4 regions of the Bacteroides hominis genome follow, and region 4 is predicted to be linked to each of the others. Evidence: riboswitches for the same ligand, from Rfam matches in the RefSeq annotation. Region 4 holds a riboswitch; each other region holds the start of a gene.
What was found. Region 4 has a riboswitch for cobalamin ahead of R3O62_RS13610 (ribonucleoside-diphosphate reductase subunit alpha). Riboswitches for the same ligand answer to the same signal wherever they lie in the genome.
Positions count from the first base shown of each region.

Region 1: linked by a shared signal. The riboswitch ahead of R3O62_RS21560 (anaerobic ribonucleoside triphosphate reductase) and the one ahead of R3O62_RS13610 (ribonucleoside-diphosphate reductase subunit alpha) in region 4 are both predicted to bind cobalamin.
Region 2: linked by a shared signal. The riboswitch ahead of accC (acetyl-CoA carboxylase biotin carboxylase subunit) and the one ahead of R3O62_RS13610 (ribonucleoside-diphosphate reductase subunit alpha) in region 4 are both predicted to bind cobalamin.
Region 3: linked by a shared signal. The riboswitch ahead of R3O62_RS16245 (TonB-dependent receptor plug domain-containing protein) and the one ahead of R3O62_RS13610 (ribonucleoside-diphosphate reductase subunit alpha) in region 4 are both predicted to bind cobalamin.

Region 1 is NZ_CP178829.1:5,113,067-5,118,337, reverse strand. Features, by position in the region: gene R3O62_RS21560 (anaerobic ribonucleoside triphosphate reductase) at 1-1,620, opposite strand, end outside; cobalamin riboswitch at 1,653-1,836, opposite strand; gene trhA (PAQR family membrane homeostasis protein TrhA) at 1,960-2,610, opposite strand; gene R3O62_RS21550 (diaminopimelate dehydrogenase) at 2,739-3,638, opposite strand; gene ruvA (Holliday junction branch migration protein RuvA) at 3,797-4,402, shown strand; gene R3O62_RS21540 (GNAT family N-acetyltransferase) at 4,428-4,937, opposite strand; gene R3O62_RS21535 (DUF3843 family protein) at 5,010-5,271, shown strand, end outside.
Region 2 is NZ_CP178829.1:4,959,128-4,964,398, forward strand. Features, by position in the region: gene R3O62_RS20875 (peroxiredoxin family protein) at 1-466, opposite strand, end outside; gene R3O62_RS20880 (cation:proton antiporter) at 1,218-3,476, opposite strand; cobalamin riboswitch at 3,656-3,870, shown strand; gene accC (acetyl-CoA carboxylase biotin carboxylase subunit) at 4,009-5,271, shown strand, end outside.
Region 3 is NZ_CP178829.1:3,856,382-3,861,652, forward strand. Features, by position in the region: gene R3O62_RS16225 (cobyrinate a,c-diamide synthase) at 1-4, opposite strand, end outside; gene R3O62_RS16230 (DUF6064 family protein) at 76-810, opposite strand; gene R3O62_RS16235 (threonine/serine exporter family protein) at 844-1,329, opposite strand; gene R3O62_RS16240 (threonine/serine exporter family protein) at 1,326-2,093, opposite strand; cobalamin riboswitch at 2,904-3,142, shown strand; gene R3O62_RS16245 (TonB-dependent receptor plug domain-containing protein) at 3,197-5,271, shown strand, end outside.
Region 4 is NZ_CP178829.1:3,263,163-3,268,433, reverse strand. Features, by position in the region: gene R3O62_RS13610 (ribonucleoside-diphosphate reductase subunit alpha) at 1-1,440, opposite strand, end outside; cobalamin riboswitch at 1,501-1,720, opposite strand; gene R3O62_RS13605 (SLBB domain-containing protein) at 2,061-4,337, opposite strand; gene R3O62_RS13600 (hypothetical protein) at 4,418-5,271, opposite strand, start outside.

The DNA of each region.
Region 1 (5,271 bases), 1.8 Mb from region 4:
TTGTTCGGCTATCAAGGTAGCCGTTTCATGTATCGATTCGATGAAAATTTCTTTAGCCTTTTTCTCGACGGCATCTTTATTGTGTCCGTCCTCCGTCATATTTTCTGCTTTGATACGGGCTTCGATGGCAAGGCGCGGCATATTGAGTGTAGTGAACGAAAGGTTTCCGCGTCCCAAAGACGATTTCTCGCCGGCTACGTTCTCAAACACACGTGTGCGGCATCCCATGGTGGCCAGTTCGTAACGGTAACGTTGCGGGTCGTTGGCGTCCCATTTTTCGTTTTGGTTGAACGGGGCATCCAGGAACATGAAGTTAGGGAAGAGTGCTTTTGCCGTAGTGTGGCAAGCTTTCAGGAACAGGTCGAAGTTGGGTGCTTCAAATTTTAATTTACCTTCCATGGCAGCATCGAAATTAGCCATAGCCTTTTCATAATCGGCTTCTGTGTACGATACTCCGTTTTTTATCTTGAATATCTGGATTGGGAATACCGGCACTTCTCCCCTTGTGCCCAGTCCCTCTACGGTTGCTTTCAGTAATTCTTCAATCACCATGCGTCCTTCGGCCGAAGTGTCTGTTCCATAATTGATCGAACTGAACACTACCTGGTTTCCACCGCGTGAGTGCATTGTGTTCAGGTTATGGATAAAGCCTTCCATGGCCTGGTGCGTATCTTTCTGAGTCTGCACAAATGCTTTCTCTATAATTTGGTTCAGATGTTCTTTGTCGATATTGATCTGTAGGGCAGTCAGGGCCATGCGCAATGTTTCGCGTTCCAGTTCCGCTGCTTTGATGGACGACAGATGTTCGGCAATCACTGTACGGATAGCCTTTTCTTCTATTTCTTCACCCTTGTTCATCTGTACATAGAAGCTGATGAATGATGCCAGGTGTTTACGGAATGATTTGCTTACCCCTTTTGCCATAAAGAAGTCGAATGCCGGTATGGCCTGACCTCCGTGCTGTTCGTTCTGGTTAGTCTGGAAAATAATGGTAGCCAGGGTAGCATAACTTTGAATGCTTTGCGGGGTACGTATACTGCCGTTCTTGGTGCGGAATCCACGTTCGAAGAGGTCATCCATGTCATACTGGATACAAGTCGTGGTTTTGGTCGGGTAGTAATCCAGGTCATGGATGTGGATGTCTCCCAATTGGTGCGCCTCGGCAAAACGTTTCGGCAACAGATATTTATATGTATAGTCTTTGGTTACTTCCGAGGCAAATGTCATCATCTGTCCGGCGGGGGTATGACTGCTCATATTGGCATTGCTCAGGTTGACATCGTTTTTATCGATAGCTACGATACCGTCCATCACATGCTTCATCTGAGTCTTTTTGTCTCGTTCGGTGTTTCGCCATTCCCGATAGATGATGTACTTTTTGGCTACTTCCGGACGAACCTTCATCAGCTCTTTTTCTACCAGGTCCTGAATTTCTTCTACCGTAATGGTAGGAGATGCAAATTGTCCGATTACGTTCATCGTGATGTCAGCAATCAATTGCTGTTCATCATTGATTCCTGTGGCACTAAACGCTTTTGATACAGCGTTCTTGATTTTACTGATGGAGAAGTCCTCCCTTTTACCATCTCGTTTGATGATACAAATTTCCGCGTAGTTCATAACTTTAACTCCCGAAAGCTTTAGATTTTTTTTAATATGTTTACTTTTTCAGCAGGTCTTCTGACTTATCTCTCCCTCGCAACGCCTTCCCACGCTGGGCGCAGTGGCATAGTGTGCGGATTCTCAGAGAATTACAGCAGCGGGTACTGTCGCCGATTTGCACAGCGTTCCCTCGTGACTAAACCTCTTTTTAGTGCTGAAATCTGCTACAAAGGTAACAGTTAAAGCAATAAGTTGTTCTTGTTTTAAGAAGAATTTTTGGAGAACTTTTCTTTCTTCCTGATACAGAAAGTTTTCCAAAACGGGAAACTTTCGGGCATGAAATTTAAATGAAGTTTGCTAAAGAATCAGCCAGATAGCTATGATATGCCCTATGCTTCCGCCCAGACAAAACAGGTGGAAAACAGCATGTGTGTAAGGTTTTCGCAACGAATAAAATACGGCTCCCATGATGTAGGAAGCCCCTCCTCCGATAAGCCACCAAAAGGCGGGAGAAGCTCCGATGGCGGAGAGGCAGTCCATCAAAGGTTTCAGGGCTACCAGGATGGCAGAACCCATTCCGACGAAGCAGACTGTTTCAAGATTACTGTGTTCTTTCAGCTTTTTAAAAGCCAGTATGAAGCCTACGATGGCCGACAGCCATACGAAAGCGAATATTCCCCAGCCCCAGCCACCGGCATGGCGCAATACCAATAAGGTAAACGGGGTATAAGTGCCTGCTATGTGCAGGTAGATGGCGCCGTGGTCGAATTTGCGGAGAAGTTCTTTACGGCTGCCGGGTCTTGAACCGTGATACCAGGTAGAACTGATATAGGATGCCAGCATTCCCGCCAGGTAGACCAGCACACAACCTGCCGCCCAATGGGGATGTGGGTTGGTAAGTGCTTTTTCCAACAGAAAATATCCTGCGGTGATACCTAACAGAATACCTGCACCATGACTCAGGGTGTTGGATAATTCTTCGCCGTGTGAATATCGCTTGTTCTCCATTCGTGTGTATATAGGTGATGTGGTAGCAATTTAATAAGATGACCGCAGATTTGAGAGTTTCGACACACCCTCTTAAAATCTGCGGTCATCCTTTCCTTTTTAGAAGTATCTTGTATCAGGCAGCAGATTTATACCAGATGTCCGATCCATTCTTCGCGGTCGCCCGGCAACAGGTCGATTACCGGTACTTCCACCATGGTGTAGCATCCCGGTTGCTGCTTCATCGAAGCGCGTGCCACGCATACCAGTACCTGTGCGGTCAGTGCGGGATTGTTGATGCGCATGTTGAATTCGAACAACTGATTCTGGGTTTTTCCCGATACACCTTTGCGGGTCAGGTTTACACCGTGTCCCATGTCCAAGAGTGCATCCACGCTCGGCACTTGCTTTACGTGGGTTTCGTCGTTCACGAAATAAGCGTCCGATTTGATTGCGGCTGCCACGTCTTCAAATTTATATCCGTCTTTCAGTTCGATGTATACCATGCGGCGGTGGATTCCCGTTCCTGTGGGGATGGTCATTGACAAAGCCGCTTTCACTCCGTCGATTGCTTTCACGGCTACCGTGTGGCCCATGCTCATACCCGGACCGAAGTTGGTGTAAGTGATGCCTTTCGGAGCAATAGCCTCGAGCATGGTGCGTACGATGGAGTCGCTTCCCGGATCCCATCCGGCCGAGATGATCGATACCGCCCCGTGTTCTTTGGCACAAGCACCCAGTTCACGGCGGAGATCTACGATTCCGGTGTGGATATCGAAACTGTCCACTGTATTGATTCCCATTGCGAGGATTTCTTTTGCGTATTTCTCAACGCTGCGGGTCGGAGTACAAAGAATAGCCACGTCTACTCCCTGAAGTTCCTTTATATCTTTAACTACTGCGTAATCATTCAGTTCAGCCGGTTTGTTCTCGGCACCTGCACGACGAACCACACCTGCTATCTCAAAATCGGGAGCCGCTTGGAGGGCTTCCAGCACATAACGACCAATATTGCCATAACCTACGATGGCTGCTCTTACTTTTTTCATCTTTTTATTGGTTTTGTTTAACACATTTCTTTATTTCGGTTGCAAAATTAGTCATTTTCTTTGTTTTTGAGTCTCTTAGGGGTGTTAAAGTTAGTTTTTGTTATTCAAGGTTCGTGAAGCACAATATTTATTATCTTTGCGTTCTGATTATAACCATTATGATAGAATACATCAAAGGCGAGATTGCCGAACTGAGTCCGGCAACCGCAGTTATCGATTGTAACGGATTAGGATATGCCGTTAATATATCACTCAACACTTATTCTGCCATTCAGGGTAAGAGCAGTTGTAAACTCTATATCTACGAAGCCATCCGCGAAGATGCTTACGTTTTATATGGCTTTGTCGACAAGCAGGAACGGGAACTTTTCCTGCTGCTGATTTCCGTTTCGGGCATTGGAGGAAACACGGCCCGCATGATTCTTTCCGCTCTTTCACCGGCCGAACTGGTGAATGTGATCAGTACCGAAAATGCCAATATGCTGAAGACGGTGAAGGGTATCGGACTGAAAACAGCGCAAAGGGTCATTGTCGATTTGAAAGATAAAATTAAAACCGGTGCCATGGCTGCAACTGCCGTGGGAGGTGCTGCCGGTGCTTTGTTGCCGGCAATGAATGCTGAAGTGCAGGAAGAAGCCGTTGCCGCCTTGACGATGCTGGGCTTTGCCGCAGCGCCTTCTCAGAAAGTGGTGCTTGCCATTCTGAAGGAAGAGCCCGATGCTCCGGTGGAGAAAGTCATTAAGCTGGCTTTAAAGAGACTCTGAGAACAGTTCGGCAGTATAAGGAGGCTTATAAGATTTTCTGATACATCCTCAAATCCAGTTTTTTGCCGAACTTTTCCGCTACCTGCCGGATGTTTGCGCAACACTCGAAGCCACATCTCTCAAACAGGCGTATGCTGGCTTCGTTTTCTCCCGAAACCAGTGCCATTATATTGCTGAAGCCTTCTTGCCGGATGATATCTTCCAGTCGGAGTATGGTTTGTTTTCCATACCCCTGACCTGTGAACTCCGGCTTCAGGTAGAGGGTCAGTTCTACCGAAATGCGGAAGGCTTCTCGGGGCTTGAAACGTGCGAAGTAGCAGAATCCGCAGGGAGTTCCTTCGGGAGTTTCAATGATGAACGACCGGTAGACGGGATCGCCTACGGGGATGTAGTTTTTCAGTTCGTCGATGGAGGCGCAGTGTACAAAGTACACCACTGTCGTGTGGAGGGTGTAATAATCGTAGATGTCTTTTACAAAAGGCAAGTCGTTTTCCGTGAGCGTTCTGAGCGTAATATCCATTGCCGTAAAGTTCATTAATTGCCGCAAATGTAGCTAATCTTATCAGAAAAGAAGTACATTTGTTTCCGTAAATCAACACTCCAATTCATGAAATTGCAAAAAATATATCGTCAACAGTGGATGGAAGCCCATCCACGCATGCAATCGGCAGATACCGATCAGTGGTACGTGGATTTTGCCAACAGGCTGTTGCCCGTATTTGAGAAGTCGGAGCTTACCGGACAGATGATTCATAAGAACCGGGCTGTTCTCTATTTCACTTGGTATCTGGAAGATTGTGTGAATAATTCCGGTAGTTGGAATACATTCATCCGGTTGCATAAACAGTTGTATGGACGTTTCCTGCCTT
Region 2 (5,271 bases), 1.7 Mb from region 4:
CTAAATCCTTCCATTCGGTTGTGATGCTATCCCCCGTACTCAAAGCATATCCGATGATATTCCGGCTGTAACAGAAAAACGGAGGACCCACCAACCTGAAAGGAAGTTTTCTGGTCGTGAAATCATCGATCATAATCCCTTTATGCTCATGAAAACTTATCATTTTCACTTTTCCATCATAACCAAATTCAAATCGCGTCGTATCTTTGGCGTTAAGAGCCACATAACTTGCACCGATAGTCGAATCAGAAGGATTAGTGTATTCTTTAATAAACCGAAAAGAATTAGTTATAGCAGTCGTATCACCGGGTTGCCAGGACTGAGATTGTTCATGGTAAGAAGCTGATTCTACCTTATCAAGATTACTTAGAACTTTTTTCAAATAAGTTCTCATATCCACATCATTCTTACCACAGACATTCATGACTAATAAGAATGAAATAACAGATAATAAAATGGACTTCATAGTACTTTATATTTTAGACATACACAAATATAGCCAATGAAAGTAGAAATCAACAACCGGCATCTTAACTTTTATACTTAATAATAATATTATAGTATCTACTAACTTTTCATAGAAAGTCAGAGTTTTAAAAGCCTAAAAACAAACAGATGCATATATCTCTATTTTAACATCAAAAAGAAACTATTTTCCCTTTTTGAACAACACACTTTATATTAAAAACCGGTGCAGCAGAAGAATACAACGCATAGATATGACATTTACATACAGAAAGTTGCATCATATTGAGTAAATATGCTATTTCATATAACAAAAGACCTTACTCTTTTCCAAAAAGAAGTAAGTGTTTTCCCGAAAAGAAGTTAGTCTTTTGTTCGGAAGAAGCTAATCTTTTGTCCGAAAGAAGTTAATAACGCAAAAGAAGGCGTAAAATACAAGTTTCCTGAAATTATCGGAGGCTTCAGAAGGGATATGTGTCAACTATCATTTTAAAGGTTCAATCCGACCTACAACGACAGAAGATGTCTAAAAACAAGGATCACCAACCATATGCTTGATAAAAAGGTAAAATCACATCATTTTGATTCTGTCTGATGGGAAAATAAGAGCCTTTTCGGAAGCAGTCGCAAACGAGGCCGGAAAGAAACGAATACAGACCGTATTGAAAATACAGAATGATACTTCATTGTGTATCTGTCAAAATGCAAATTTTCGCCTCAGCCGTTTTCCTTTCCTCTGCTCTTTACCACTCTTACTTCTTCCGCACCAAAAACTGCCTGATCTTCTCCCTGTCTCCTACCACCCAAACCAAATCTCCCAATTGGAAAACTATAGCCTGATTCACCGGAACCAATTCACCCTCTCGTTCAAGGGCTACGACGAGACTATCATATCTTTTTCCTAACCGGGACTGGGCAATGCTTTTGTTCAGAAACGGAAAATCTTCATCTACCGTAAATGAATGAAGCGTCACATCTTGTTTTATGTTCTTTTCATCCGGCAAATCCTGTCTGTTCTCAAGTTCCGTCCGGAACTCTTGCAGCTGTCCGCCTGTTCCGACCACTACTAACTTATCCTGCGGATAAATTCGTTCGGAACTTTGTGGAATGTATATTCTCCGCTCCCCTCTGACAATACTTACTATATTGACACCAAACTCCCGCCTGAAAGGGAGTTCATCCAATGACTGACCGATATAAGACGAATAAGGAGACACCCAAACGGAAGTCAGCTCAACATCTTTGTCATTAAACTCACTGTTAAAACGACTTTTCAGAGGATAACGTTTGCGGGCAGCTTCTTCCCTTCCGTTCAGATTGGTCAGGAAGTGTGTTTCCAGATGCGAATATTGCGTGAGATTCTCCCTGAAAATAAGAATCAATGCCAATACGGCAACGGCTATCACAATGCCTATCCCATAATTGAGGCTGAAGTAACTGATAACGACCCCTGCAATGAAAAAGACGGCAACCGACACACGGAACAAAATCAGCGCGACCAACCGTCCGTGATTGTAATTATCATCATTCCACAACTTAAAAAACACATCCGGGGAATTATACTTATCTGAAACAAGTGCCCACAGGAAAGGTGTCATCAACAGAAGTGTGACCAGACACATCCCTATGTTTACCCATCGCCCGGGAGCATCGAACATCTCGTTTATCGTGGGATAAACGGTTTGCACAGACAATAACCAAATCGCCGTGAGAAGGACACTATAGATAATCACTCTTCCGACAATCGTCTTCAACAACCGCTTCCAATCGCTGTCATGATTGACCGTCTTCTTACCGGAAGCATAGCGATCCAGACTTTTCCTGGTTTTAGGCGGAAGTATTTTATAAAGCCATTCGGCAAACGGATTTGCCAACCGGATGAAATAAGGAGTTGTGAATGTAGTAATCACCGATACCGCAACAATAATCGGAGGGATAAAACTATCCAGTACTTTGAGTGAAGCCCCCAGCCCTGCGATAATGAAAGCGAACTCTCCTATCTGAGCAAGGCTGAATCCTGACTTGACGGAAACCTTCAACGGTTCACCGGATAATAAAACTCCCAATGAAGAAAATATGGATTTACCCACAAGAGTTACCAAAGTAATGATGACCACCGGCCAGGCATACTGCACCAAGACAGCCGGATTGACCAACATACCGACAGAGACAAAGAAAATAGCTCCGAAAAGATCTTTCACCGGCTGGATGATATGTTCTATGTGTTCGGCCTCAACCGTCTCGGCAAGGATAGATCCCATAATGAAAGCACCCAGTGCAGCCGAGAATCCTGTACGGGTAGCCAACACAACCATTCCCAGACAAAGTCCCAGCGAAACGATCAGTAAGGTTTCGTTATTCATCAGCCGTTTTGCTTTTTTCAAAAAGAACGGAAGGATAAATATCCCAATCAGGAACCATAGGATCAGAAAGAAAACAACCTTCAACACACTCATCAACAGCTCTTCACCTACAAACTCCTTACTCACTGCCATTGTAGAAAGGATGACCATCATCAGGATAGCGATCAGATCTTCAACTACCAATGTCCCGAATACAACACCCGTGAAGCGTTGGTTACGTAAGCCGAGATCATCAAACGCTTTGATAATAATCGTTGTTGACGACATGGACAACATACCCCCCAGAAAAATAGAATTCATTGTGCTCCAACCTAACAGATGTCCTACCATATAACCGATCAGCAACATGCTGATAACTTCGGTGGTTGCCGTGATAAAGGCAGCTGACCCAACATTTATTAATTTCTTAAAACTAAACTCCAACCCAAGGGCGAAAAGTAAAAAAACAACTCCTATCTCAGCCCAGATATTGATGTTCTCAATATCACCTACAGTCGGGAAAATCTGCACGTAAGGTCCCGCCAATAATCCGGCGACGATATATCCCAGTACCAAGGGTTGTTTCAACCATTTGAACAAAAGGGTAATGATACTTGCGGACATCAGTATTAGGGCAAGGTCGGCAATTAAGGTAGGTAAGTGTGACATGGCATGTATATTTCGTTAGTAATTCATTCCGTTTATGCTCTTTTATTTGTAAAAAAGAACAATCGACAGTCTATTTGTGTTTCGTCTATATGACATTTATTTTGAAACAAAGCGCCGTTGGTCATTGCACAAAATTGAACTTTTCGTGCAAAAAGTATCCACTCTATCCAATATTTCTCTATATTTATCCCCGAATTGGTTCGGAATCCGTGGTCAACGGACGAAGATTAAAAGGGAATCGGGTGTAAATCCCGGACAGTCCCGCTGCTGTGAAGCTCTATATAACATCTTATCAATAAACCAATTACAAACCACTGACGGAAAAAGAAACGTCGGGAAGGTCCGATAAGATGTAGAGTCAGTCAGAAGACCTGCCATTCAATGAATAAGAGCTTTTTTACCTCGTGGGTTAGGAAAGAAAGCATCGTTGTTAAGCCCCAAATCGTAGAAATACTGTGTTTTCATCGGGTGGACTCATGTCCGCAGGGTGGAAAGCATGAATATGTGTATTCCATTTAATTGAGAAATGAATATGATTAAAAGAATCTTAGTCGCCAACCGCGGCGAAATAGCCGTGAGGGTGATGCGCTCCTGCCGGGAGATGGAAATAACGAGCATTGCCGTTTTCTCGGAAGCGGACCGAACAGCGAAGCATGTGCTCTATGCCGACGAAGCTTACTGCATCGGCCCGGCAGCATCGAAAGAGAGTTATCTGAATATAGAAAAGATTATCGAAGTGGCAAAGTCGTGCCGCGCAGACGCCATCCACCCGGGATACGGGTTCTTGTCCGAAAATGCAACCTTTGCCCGTCGTTGTCGTGAAGAGGGGATCATCTTCATCGGTCCGGACCCGGAAACCATGGAGGCGATGGGAGATAAGATTTCGGCACGTATCAAGATGATAGAAGCCGGTGTACCGGTGGTTCCGGGTACTCAAGAAAACCTGAAGAGCCTTGAAGAAGCGGTAGAACTCTGCAATCAAATCGGCTATCCGGTAATGCTGAAAGCCTCGATGGGAGGTGGTGGAAAGGGTATGCGGCTGATTCATCGTGCAGATGAAGTGGAAGAGGCCTACACAACCGCCAAGAGCGAATCACTTTCGTCATTCGGCGACGACACGGTTTACCTGGAGAAATTTGTAGAAGAACCGCATCACATTGAGTTCCAGATTCTGGGCGACAAGCATGGCAACGTGATTCATCTGTGCGAACGTGAATGTTCGGTGCAACGCCGCAACCAGAAGATTGTGGAAGAGAGCCCTTCGGTGTTCGTCACTCCTGAACTACGCCGGGATATGGGAGAAAAAGCAGTGGCCGCCGCCAAAGCCGTGAACTATGTCGGAGCGGGAACCATCGAATTTCTGGTGGACAAGCACCGCAACTATTACTTCCTGGAAATGAACACGCGCCTGCAAGTGGAACATCCGATTACCGAAGAGGTAGTCGGCGTAGATTTAGTGAAAGAGCAGATTAAAGTGGCCGAAGGACAGGTGTTGCAACTGAAACAGGAAGATATCCAGCAACGCGGACATGCCATCGAATGCCGCATCTGCGCAGAAGATACAGAAATGAACTTCATGCCCAGCCCGGGTGTCATCAAGCAGATTACGGAGCCAAACGGCATCGGGGTGCGCATCGACAGCTATGTATACGAAGGTTACGAGATTCCGATTTATTATGACCCGATGATCGGCAAGCTGATTGTATGGGCAACCACACGCGAATACGCCATCGAACGAATGCGCCGTGTACTCCACGAATATAAGCTGACAGGAGTAAAGAACAACATCAGTTAT
Region 3 (5,271 bases), 590 kb from region 4:
CCATATTGTCAGTTTTTATCCTGCAAAGATACGGATATTTCTCTCTAAGGGTATATCTTTGTCTGTAAAAATGCGCTATGGCTGCTGGGTCGGCACCAGTTCCAGAAACATGGTCGTGGTCAGTAAAATCCCGATAGATACGCAGACAAGAATAAGTAACCAATTAATATATTTTGCTTTAGGCTTGGTATCGGCATGCAGATTGTTGAGGAAATACTCCCGGAAAAAGAGGTATAATGCGGGAATCGTTGCACTGGCCAGCAGAAAATCTTCCGGAATATTAAAGAAGTAAGTTTTCGACAAACCGATAAGAGACCAATGACACAGGAACAATACCAGAAACATATTCACTTTGCGCGAGAATAACAGAAGCAGACCGATGGTAAAAACGGTTACCGAGCAAGGCATCACCGGCGATGTAATGCCGGGAAAAGCAAGTCCCCTTGCGACAGACACCAAAGGATATACGAATGGCAAAGCCAACAGCACGTACGAAAGCATATCGTATTTATGCGTACGCTCAAAAGTGGTATATCCGGTGATGGCATCCCACACCCATATCGTAGCCATAACAATCCAAAACATAGCCAATGCCCCGTTATAGCTGCGCTCGTCACAACAGATGGCATAGTATGCGATGGCAATCCACAAATACAGAAAAGCCATATACAGTTTCATGCCCATCTTTACCCATGGACGGGGATTCTTTATTAGCATCACTGTCAGCAGCAAGCCGGCAACAATGATCAGCAACTGATAGATCCAGGTAGCAGAATTATAATACGCAATAGTTTTCCAGAATATCTCCATAAAATATAGATTCTTATTAAACAGATTAATTTATTAATGCCGCGTCAGGGAAAATGCTTTGTGAGGAAACAGGAACATGGGGAAAGTGGCTCCCACCGCCAACATAAAGATAACGGTACAGGTCACCAGTCCGTTGGCAAAGAATGTCTCCATGTATTTACCCAGCCGCTCCGGCTCGTTCATTGTTTGCAGACTCATAATCAGTGAAAACACCATGTTATAAGCAAACTTACCCGGAATCATCGGAAGCAATGCCGGTATATAGAGTACGGTCATCGGGCAATATACTTTCTGCCCGAGCCACAAGCTGCCGAAACCGATAATCAATGCTCCGAACAAAGAAGCCGTAGCAATATCCACCCCCAGAAAAGTCATCAGGCAATAACGGCAGGCATGTCCGGCAGCCGCAAGTAACGCAATCATCTTGAAAGCCCGCAACGGCGGATCGGATATAGCCCCAAAACCAATACCCGCAATTGCGGCAAAAAATCCATCGGAAAGAATATCTAAAGCTATCATATCAAACTGTTTTTAACCATTAACAATGTAAACGAAAGACCTATCGCAATGCTGACAATCAGCAGGGCAGCCTCCGTCAACCGGGCAAATCCCGTGAGGATATATCCTTCTACAATATCGATCACACCGTTGATCAGCGGCACGCCCGGTACCAGATAAAGCACGCTGGTTGCAAGGGCTATCTCAGAGGTAGTGTCAAAAATAAGTGCCGTCGACGCACATAAGGACGCAACAAAAGCGGAAACAATAAAAATGATATAATGATTTATTTTCTTCTTCTGCATCTGTTGCTTCAGGAAAAGTCCCGTGATAGTAGCCGAAAAGACAATGCTCATAGAAATGATATCACCACCAAACAACTTACAGAATGAAGCATTGGCGAATCCAACCAGCAGAAGCACAAACAACGGATCTATTTTCGGTGCCGATATAATTTTATTGAACTTGTCCGCCATCTCGTGTAAAGGCAGATGTTTGTCATAAACCTCCCAACTCAAAGCACTCAATTCAGAGTTGTGTTCAAAACTGATCGGATGGGCAGGAATATCAATTACTTCGTTACAAGCCTCACGCGTTTCGTTATCAATAATGGTCAGGATAATGTTTTTATGAAAAACACTCAACTTCACATCCACCCCATAGGCTTCTCCGATACGCTTCGAGTTACGGATGACACGTGAGGTGTGCACACCTGCTCCCATCAGATGGGCCGAATATCCGGCAATGAACTTGGATATGGAAATCAAAGATTCATTTGTAGTCATAATGCTCACTTTTTTAAATCGGGCGCAAAAGTACAAAAAAGATAGGAAAGAGAGACATGATGCAACCTTTCATTTTATCCAAATCTTGTTTCGCACCGCTTTCCTGCTTCCATTCAGCATCTTCCATCATTGACATTTTGACATTCTGTCATCTTGTATTTTCTATGTGGCTTGTAGCGCATTTTTCGGAGTCTGTCCCAGGCCTCTCCGGAAAAAGCGCCGTATTTACAATTCTCCAAAAACAAAAGAACATTCGTGAACATATCTTCCAAGCAAATTAAAATATATCCACTGCATTTTGTAGCATAAAGCATATAAATAACTGATATTACAATCCAAACGATTAATCCGGCCGAGCATCGAGACGGAGTCAACCAGCATAAGAAACAGAGCTTTTAGTGCCTCTTTTTAGAGTGTTGACCTCACCCGGATACAATGTTAACTTCCTCTGAACGCAATGTTAACTTCCTCCGAATACGATGTTAACTTCATATAAAGACAATATTAACTTCCTAAAGGCAAGAAATCGATCATCTCTGATCATCCAAAGTATATTTAATCACAAAACAGTCCGGATATCGTATACTAATGCCATATTTATGCGGACTACTTTTCTATTTCACACATATAGAATTCTTCCCTTGTTTTAAAAACAGAGTAAATCCCTTCTTTCTGCTACAAATAAGCAGTAAACCACGTCCTTTTGACTAAAAGACATCCGCCTTTCCCAATATAAAAGGCTTCACTTCTCCGATATACCTATAAATAAGTATATTCTTTAATTTATTTCTATATAAACTAATAAATGTATATCTTTGCTCCCGCTTAGGTGATGCAGTCGAAGCATTCCGTTCGATGCATAAAAGGGAATCCGGTGAGAATCCGGAACAGTGCCCGCTACTGTGATGCCCATATACTCCGCATTCTGTTCAAAGGAGGAAAGGAAAGCATTTCTACACATACCACTGTCGATGCCGGAAGGCAAGGCGGGAAGGTTGCTTTCTAAAAAAGGGATAGTCAGGAAACCTGCCGAGCAGACATAGATAACAGTGCCGTCCCGGGGTCAGGAAGGCCGTTTATTAACACATTATTCAAAAACATCAATGGACAAAAGATGCTTACTGACCATTCTCTTGGGAGGATGTGCAGCGGTGGGTGCGTTTGCACAGCAACACGCAACAGGCAAAGACAAAGAGATGACTGTGGACCTGAACCCTGTAGTTGTGACAGGTACCGGTACACACCAAAGACTGAAAAACACACCGGCTCCGGTGGAAGTAGTAACTGCCAACGAAATAAAGAAAGCCGGTATCACAGACTTTCAGCAGGCAATGACCATGCTCGTTCCTTCCCTTTCATTCTCTACCAATTCAATGGGTTCTTACCTGATGATGAACGGCCTCTCCAACAAATATGTACTCATCTTGATTAATGGCCGAAAACTGATAGGGGACACAGCGAACAATATCGACCTCTCACGCATCGACATGAGCCGCGTGAAACGCATCGAGGTGCTTGACGGCGCAGGTTCATCACTTTATGGTTCTGATGCCATTGCAGGTGTAATCAACATCATCACCAATGAACCGAAAGAACTGATGCAGGTAACTTCTACCACCCGATATGAAGATCACCGCCAACTGACACAAATGGTAAATGCGGACATCGCTACTGAAAAGTTCGGTTCGTATACCTCCTATAAACATGAACAAAGCGCAGGGTGGAGAAACAGTGACTTAGCATACGTAACAGATAGTAAAACAGGAGCAGTATCAACTATTCCCACCGTATCGCCTACATCCAATGGCTTCCACTCCAATTTAGTAAATCAAAAGTTCACTTTCCAACCGACTGAGAAGTTCTCTTTCTATGCTAATGGAGGTTACTACTGGAAATTAACAGATCGCCCTGTATACGATAAAAGTATCGATGGAGGTTCAAAATATGACCTGCATTACGAATCGTATAACTTCGGTGTAGGCGGACGCTATAAAATCAATAAACGGTCTTCTATCCAACTCGACCTGATAAACGACAATTATATGCAGAACTACAAGTACCTGGTTGATGACACTAAAAAAAATATTGCAATTGGTGATTATACAAAAACAAAACGGCAGCACTTCTATGATGCCGAACTGAAAGGTATCTTCAACTTTGCGAAAGACAACATGACGGTATTCGGAGTAGACTACCGTTCGGAAAGCCTGGACCGTCCCAGTGCTAATGTTGATAAAGCAATCTATACGGCCTCTGCTTATGCACAACACGAAATTAAATTATGGAACTGCCTCAAAGGTATTGCCGGTGTGCGTTACGATTATCACGAACTTGCCGGGGGACGTTTCACTCCAAAAGTAGCTCTGATGTATTCCGTGGGGGCTTTCAATATCCGTGGTACATACTCTACCGGTTACCGTGCTCCTGGTTTGGATGAATTATATTATTATCTCGTAAAATCAGGAGGAAATACCATTACCCAAGGTAACAAAGACCTGAAAGCAGAACACAGTAACTACTACTCCATCAATCTGGAATATAACACGAACCGTCTGAATGTATCTGTTACGGGCTATCTGAATTACATTAATGGTATGATTAACGCAACCACCAGTCCCCTCAAAGACTTACCCAATGGTGAAGAACTTCGTGCAAAAGCTCAGAAAGACTTCAACCTGACAGATGCCGAAGCCAAAAAACTCTCCAATTACAAACTCTACGGCAATCTCGACAAGGGTGTTATCCGTGGCTTTGAAATAAATGCAGCAAGCAACCTCGGTGCAGGCTTCAGCCTGAATGGAAACTATGCTTTCGCTTATGCACGTGGTAAAAGTGTGGACGGTGTGTGGGGTAACATCGAACGCTCGGTACGCCATACAGGAACCGTAGCGGGGAATTACAGCCATTCCTGGGATGACTATCTGCTGAACATCAACATCAACGGACGTTTCCAGAGCAAACGCTTCCATCCGGGACACAGCTATGGTGACGCTCCGGGTTATGGGGTGTGGAACCTGAACGTGAAACATTCACTGACAGGATTCGAACACCTGGGACTGGACTTCGGCATGGGGCTCGACAACATTTTCAACAAACGTGATACCCGTCCCAATGGCGTTAACTACGCACTTCTTTCTCCGGGACGTATGGCATATGTAAGTTTAACTCTCCGATTCAA
Region 4 (5,271 bases):
AGAGAGAAGGGGATCGTTTATACAATCCAAGTATTTTTGCTCCCACTCTTCTCCATAATAATCCTCCAGGCAATACCCTTTGACATTCATAATTTCGTTGGGACAGAACAAGTACCATTGCTGATTCAGGTCTTCCTTTGCCATACGCCAGAACAAATCAGGATAGCATACGGCAGGAAAGATATCATGTGCCTTCATCCGGTCGTCTCCATTATTGGTGCGGAGTTGCAGGAATTCGGGCAAATCTTTGTGCCAGACATCCAGATATACTGCTACAGCTCCCTGACGCATACCCAGTTGGTCGACAGCTACGGCAGTGTCATTTACCAGTTTCATCCAGCGTATCACTCCGCCTGCCACTCCCTTAAACCCTCGTATATTTCCTCCTGCCGCACGCACCTTACCAAAATACATTCCCATTCCTCCGCCAAACTTACTGACCATGGCAAAATTATCGATACTGCGATAAATCCCCTCCAGGCTATCGGGCACTGTATCAATAAAACAACTGGATAACTGGTGATAAGGCTTGCGGGCATTGGACAGTGTAGGGGTTGCCATGGTTACTTCTAACCGACTCAGCATATCATAGAACTTCTTTACCCACTGCAATCTATCACACTTTTCGGACATACCCAAATGAAGCGCAATCCCCAAATACATTTCTTGTACCGATTCCATTGGTTCATGTGAGTGCGTACGGATAAGATAACGTTTCGCGAGAAGATCCAATCCCGAATAATTGAAAAGTTTATCACGTTCGGGACACATAAACCCGGCAGCCACTTCTATTTCTCGTGGAGAATAAGCGCTCAGGATATAGTCACCATACAAACCTTCATCCGTCAAATAGCGCAGCTTGTCATAAAAAGAATAAATACCGGCAATTTCTGCCTGTACCTTTAACTTCTGCGTCAACTGAAAATTAAACAAACGGGCAGCAATAAATTCCCAGTCAGGCGCCTCTTGCGTAGTAAGCTCTACGGCAGCCTTAATAAGAGTCGTCAACCTCTCTTCAGCTGTCATATCGGTTTTGCAGAGGTTTACAAACTTCTCTGCCAGTATCACCAAACTATATTCATTGGCAACAAAATCCTTTTGAATATCTTTCAATGTGTCAGCCAACGCTTCAGAACCTATACTGCTGACAATATGGTTAAAAGCTTTTCTCCGTTCCGTACGTTGCCAACGATAAAGTATATAGTTTTTAGCTTCGGCATAAAAGCCATGTTCCATCAAACCACGTTCTACCTCATCTTGAATCTGTTCCACGCTACGGTGTACTTCATCACACAAAAAGAGTTCTACTTCATCTACAATTGTGTAAACGGTTTCGTCCGGTACTTCTCTTCCGGTACTGGCAAAACTCTTCCGTATCGCAACGGCTATCTTTTCTCTATTATATGGTTCCGTTGCCCCATTCCTCTTGATTATTTGCATGAAATGTTCTTGAAATGAATTATTTTATCGTTTCGCACCGTTTCCCTACCCCCCGAGTAGAAACAGCCTTTGATGAATGGCAGGTCTTCTGACTGACTCCTCCTTTCCGATGCCTTCCCACACTTCTCCTCATCTACTTGGGCAATGCAGTGGCAATAAGTTTAGTATCGGTAAGTCTACCGGAGTTTCACAGCAGCGGGACTGTCCGGGATTTACACCCGATTCCCTTTTAATCACTTATGCAGAAAAGCATAAGTGAACCAATTCGCCACAAAATAACGAAAGACTTCAGTAATATACAAATAATTCCGTAGTTAAAAAAAGTTGCCATAAGATGTATTATGCACAGATTATCCATTCTAACTGAGAAGGCAATTAAAGTTCATCTCAGTAGCCGAGATGTATATCTCAGCAGCCAAGATGCACATCTTAGCACGCAAGATATACATCTTAGTGCGCAAGATGGAAAGAATTACGTATACCGTTAATTTGTTTTAGGCTGATTGTCCCTTTTCTTTGTTACTGACTGACATTTTTTCCACTAACTCTGTTATAAGTTGCCTCCTTATTTAATCTTAAGGGTACAAAAAGCTGTCGGATTACTCTTTTTATTATGAACATTACTTTGTCATACCAACCATAGCAGCCACCATTGCGGCAATAGAGGCGATGGAAGTATTCATCCCTGTAACGTCCGCCGCCACAGTTTTTTTCCTGCCCTTTTTGCTTGGCACTATTATTTCACATCCGGGTTCAATTGCATTGCCCATTCTCCTTTTCAGACGAGAAACCATACCATTCATATATATTACATAAACACGCCGCTTCAGTGCCCGGTTTCCAAATCCACCTGCCTGCTCAATGTAATAACTAAGACTGCTCCCCTTCTGATAAAGTATCGTATTAGGATACATCACAGCTCCATTGATTGTTACCGTGCTGACATATTTAGGAACGAAAAGTACATCTCCTTCGCGCAAAACCATATCTTCGTCAGAGCCTGGATTTACCAATGCTTTCTCAAGTTCTATGCCTACCGGATAAGTGGAAGAGGCTTCCAGAGTAACCGGAGATACAGAAGCCTTTTCACTTCCTCTGACCGACAAACGTAGCACATCCTTTTTCTGACGCATTTCATCCGCCGTCATTCTGCGTATCAGACGCGCTCCTTTTACATAAGCTTCTTTCGATAGTCCGCCGGCTCTTGCTATCAGACTACTCAGCCTCTCATTACTTTGGATTAATGTATAATTACCGGTGAAGGCCACTTCGCCTTTAACTGTTACATTGGCCTGTTTACGATATCCCGGACTTCGGCGAATGAAAACGATATCATAGGGTTCCAGTTCAAATCCTTTATCCTCCCCCATCACCAGCCCGTTTTTAAGTTCAACCGTAAAGCTTTTTCCGATAACAGTGGAAGATGATATACTTTTAGGATCTCTAATCCGCCGCGAGACATCGATCCGGACCATAGAAGCAGATTCCAGCAATCCTCCCGCTTTTACAATCAAATCCTGTATGGACGTATTTTTAACATAAGGGAAATCTCCCGGATTCCTTATATCACCATAGATAGATAAAGTACCTTCTTTCTCAATGTCTTTCACACTCGAGATATAAAGAACATCATTTTTCTGTAAACGTAGGTCGGAGACTGCGCCAGCCATCATTCTTTTCAAATCGACCGGGATCATTTCATGTGTTAGGTCTTCATGCTCACGTCTCAACAAAGCCCTGTTGAGAAAAGCATCTCCCCGAAGTCCTTCTGCTCTGCTGATCAACTGCCTGACAGTTCCCGTGATACTATCGTCCAATTGATATACGCCGGCACGGTACACAGCACCACGAACTTCAACTTTGTTTGAGAAACGTTGCAATACCGCCTCAACAGACAATTCATCACCGTCGGTCAAAACAAAAGATTGGTAATCATCCTGCCCTACATTGTATATCTGTTTCTCTTTCCCATTCAGACGAAACAGACGTATCGCGTCCCGGTAAGCATCTCCCGTGAAACCTCCCGCATAGCTGAGCAGAGTTGTTATGGTTTCTCCTTTTTTCATTTCATACGCCATCGGACGTTTGACTTTTCCGGAAATACTAACCAAATTCTCATAAGGAGGAATCAAAATGACATCGCCTTCCGATAAACGGATGTCGTCCGTCAACTTTCCTTTCATAATGTAATCATATACATCAATGCAAGCGACCTCTTTTCCACCTCTCACAACACGAATATCACGTAAACTTCCAATACCACTGACCCCACCGGCACGATACAAGGCATGGAATACCGATGCAAATGCCGACAAGCGGTAAGTACCCGGTACCTGTACTTCACCCATGACATTGATCATGATGGTACGGATTCCCCCTAATGATAACTTGATATGAACCGATTTTCCGGAAATAGCGGCATAAATCTTACTGAATTCACGTCTTAAGCTCCGTTCGGCATCCTGTATACTCATTCCATCCAGAAAGATGGGACCTATACCTGCCACGTGAATAGTACCTTCAGGAGAAATAATTTCTCTGACTGTATTTTCGGAAGTGCCCCACACATCGATAATCAATTCGTCTCCGGACCCTAACACATAATTTTCAGGGGTAGGGATATCCAGATTAGGTTCAAAAGATAAATTCCGGTCAGTAAATATATTGCGTCCAAAAACTGTAACCTGCTTACCACGGATTATAAAATCCTCTTTTCTATGTTGCCTTGCCCTGCTCCCGCCCGCCAATAGAATGAACAGGGCAAATAACAATGCTCCCTTATCATTCACCCTGCCGGATATCTTATCAATCAGACAGCTTACTTTTTTTGTGACGCAAGAAAGCGACTGACAAGAAAAACCCACAGCAACGGTTTGCAACAATATTTCTATACTCATAAAACACAGTTATTAATTAATCATGTAGATTCTAACACAAATAATGAATCCCATAAATTAACACAATCCACATCCATATTTCACTTCTGATAAGGAAGCAGAAACTTGAAACCTCTCCCCCGCAACATGACTTCAGACTCACGCACTTCTTCTACAAACAACCGATGTATCCCTTCTGTTATTTGCGGTTTTTGGGATTCATAACGAAGAATATTCAGATCAACAGAATCACCCTGTATGGGGTTCACAATGGGAGCTAATTTTATATAAGAACTACTATAAGTCACTCCTCCCCCTCCATAAGGACGGGCGCTGTTTGCAATCCACGTACCTACTCCTTTTCTTTTGACTACCATTTTATTATTCAAAATCAAATAATATGAACTTGCATTGGTACTATACCAACCCGAAGTCTCCAGTTCTCCTTCCGGTCTCACTTTAATATGGATGATTTTCTTCTCTTTTGCATCTTCAGAAATAGCGATAACTTGGGCTTCTCCCTCATATTTGGGATTTATCTCAAGCATCCCGGTAGAGCCGTCCCATTTGATATCCATGATATCCGCCGGGTCGTTCTCTTCCAATTTGGTCAGTTCCCCTCCTCCGAAGATACTTACGTATTTACTTTTAAATCCGGGAAGGAACTGAACCGTTGAATGGCTCACTTCCAAGTCGGGAAAGACCACGCTGATTTTCAGCCTTGCACGCTTGTCATGCGAAATGATAGTGGCAAACGTTTCACCTTCCAACAGACCTTTTACCTTAAGCGTGTCCATACTTATATAGGCAGTAGCTATCTGTGCGTTTTCTACGTTAACTATATATTTCCCGTTTCCGCCTGAGAGAAGGAGTCTTTTTCCCGTTTGTTTATTCAACAACAATTCTTCGACACTCTTCTCTTTTCCTATCCGGATATCGGGAAGTTCTTCTTTTT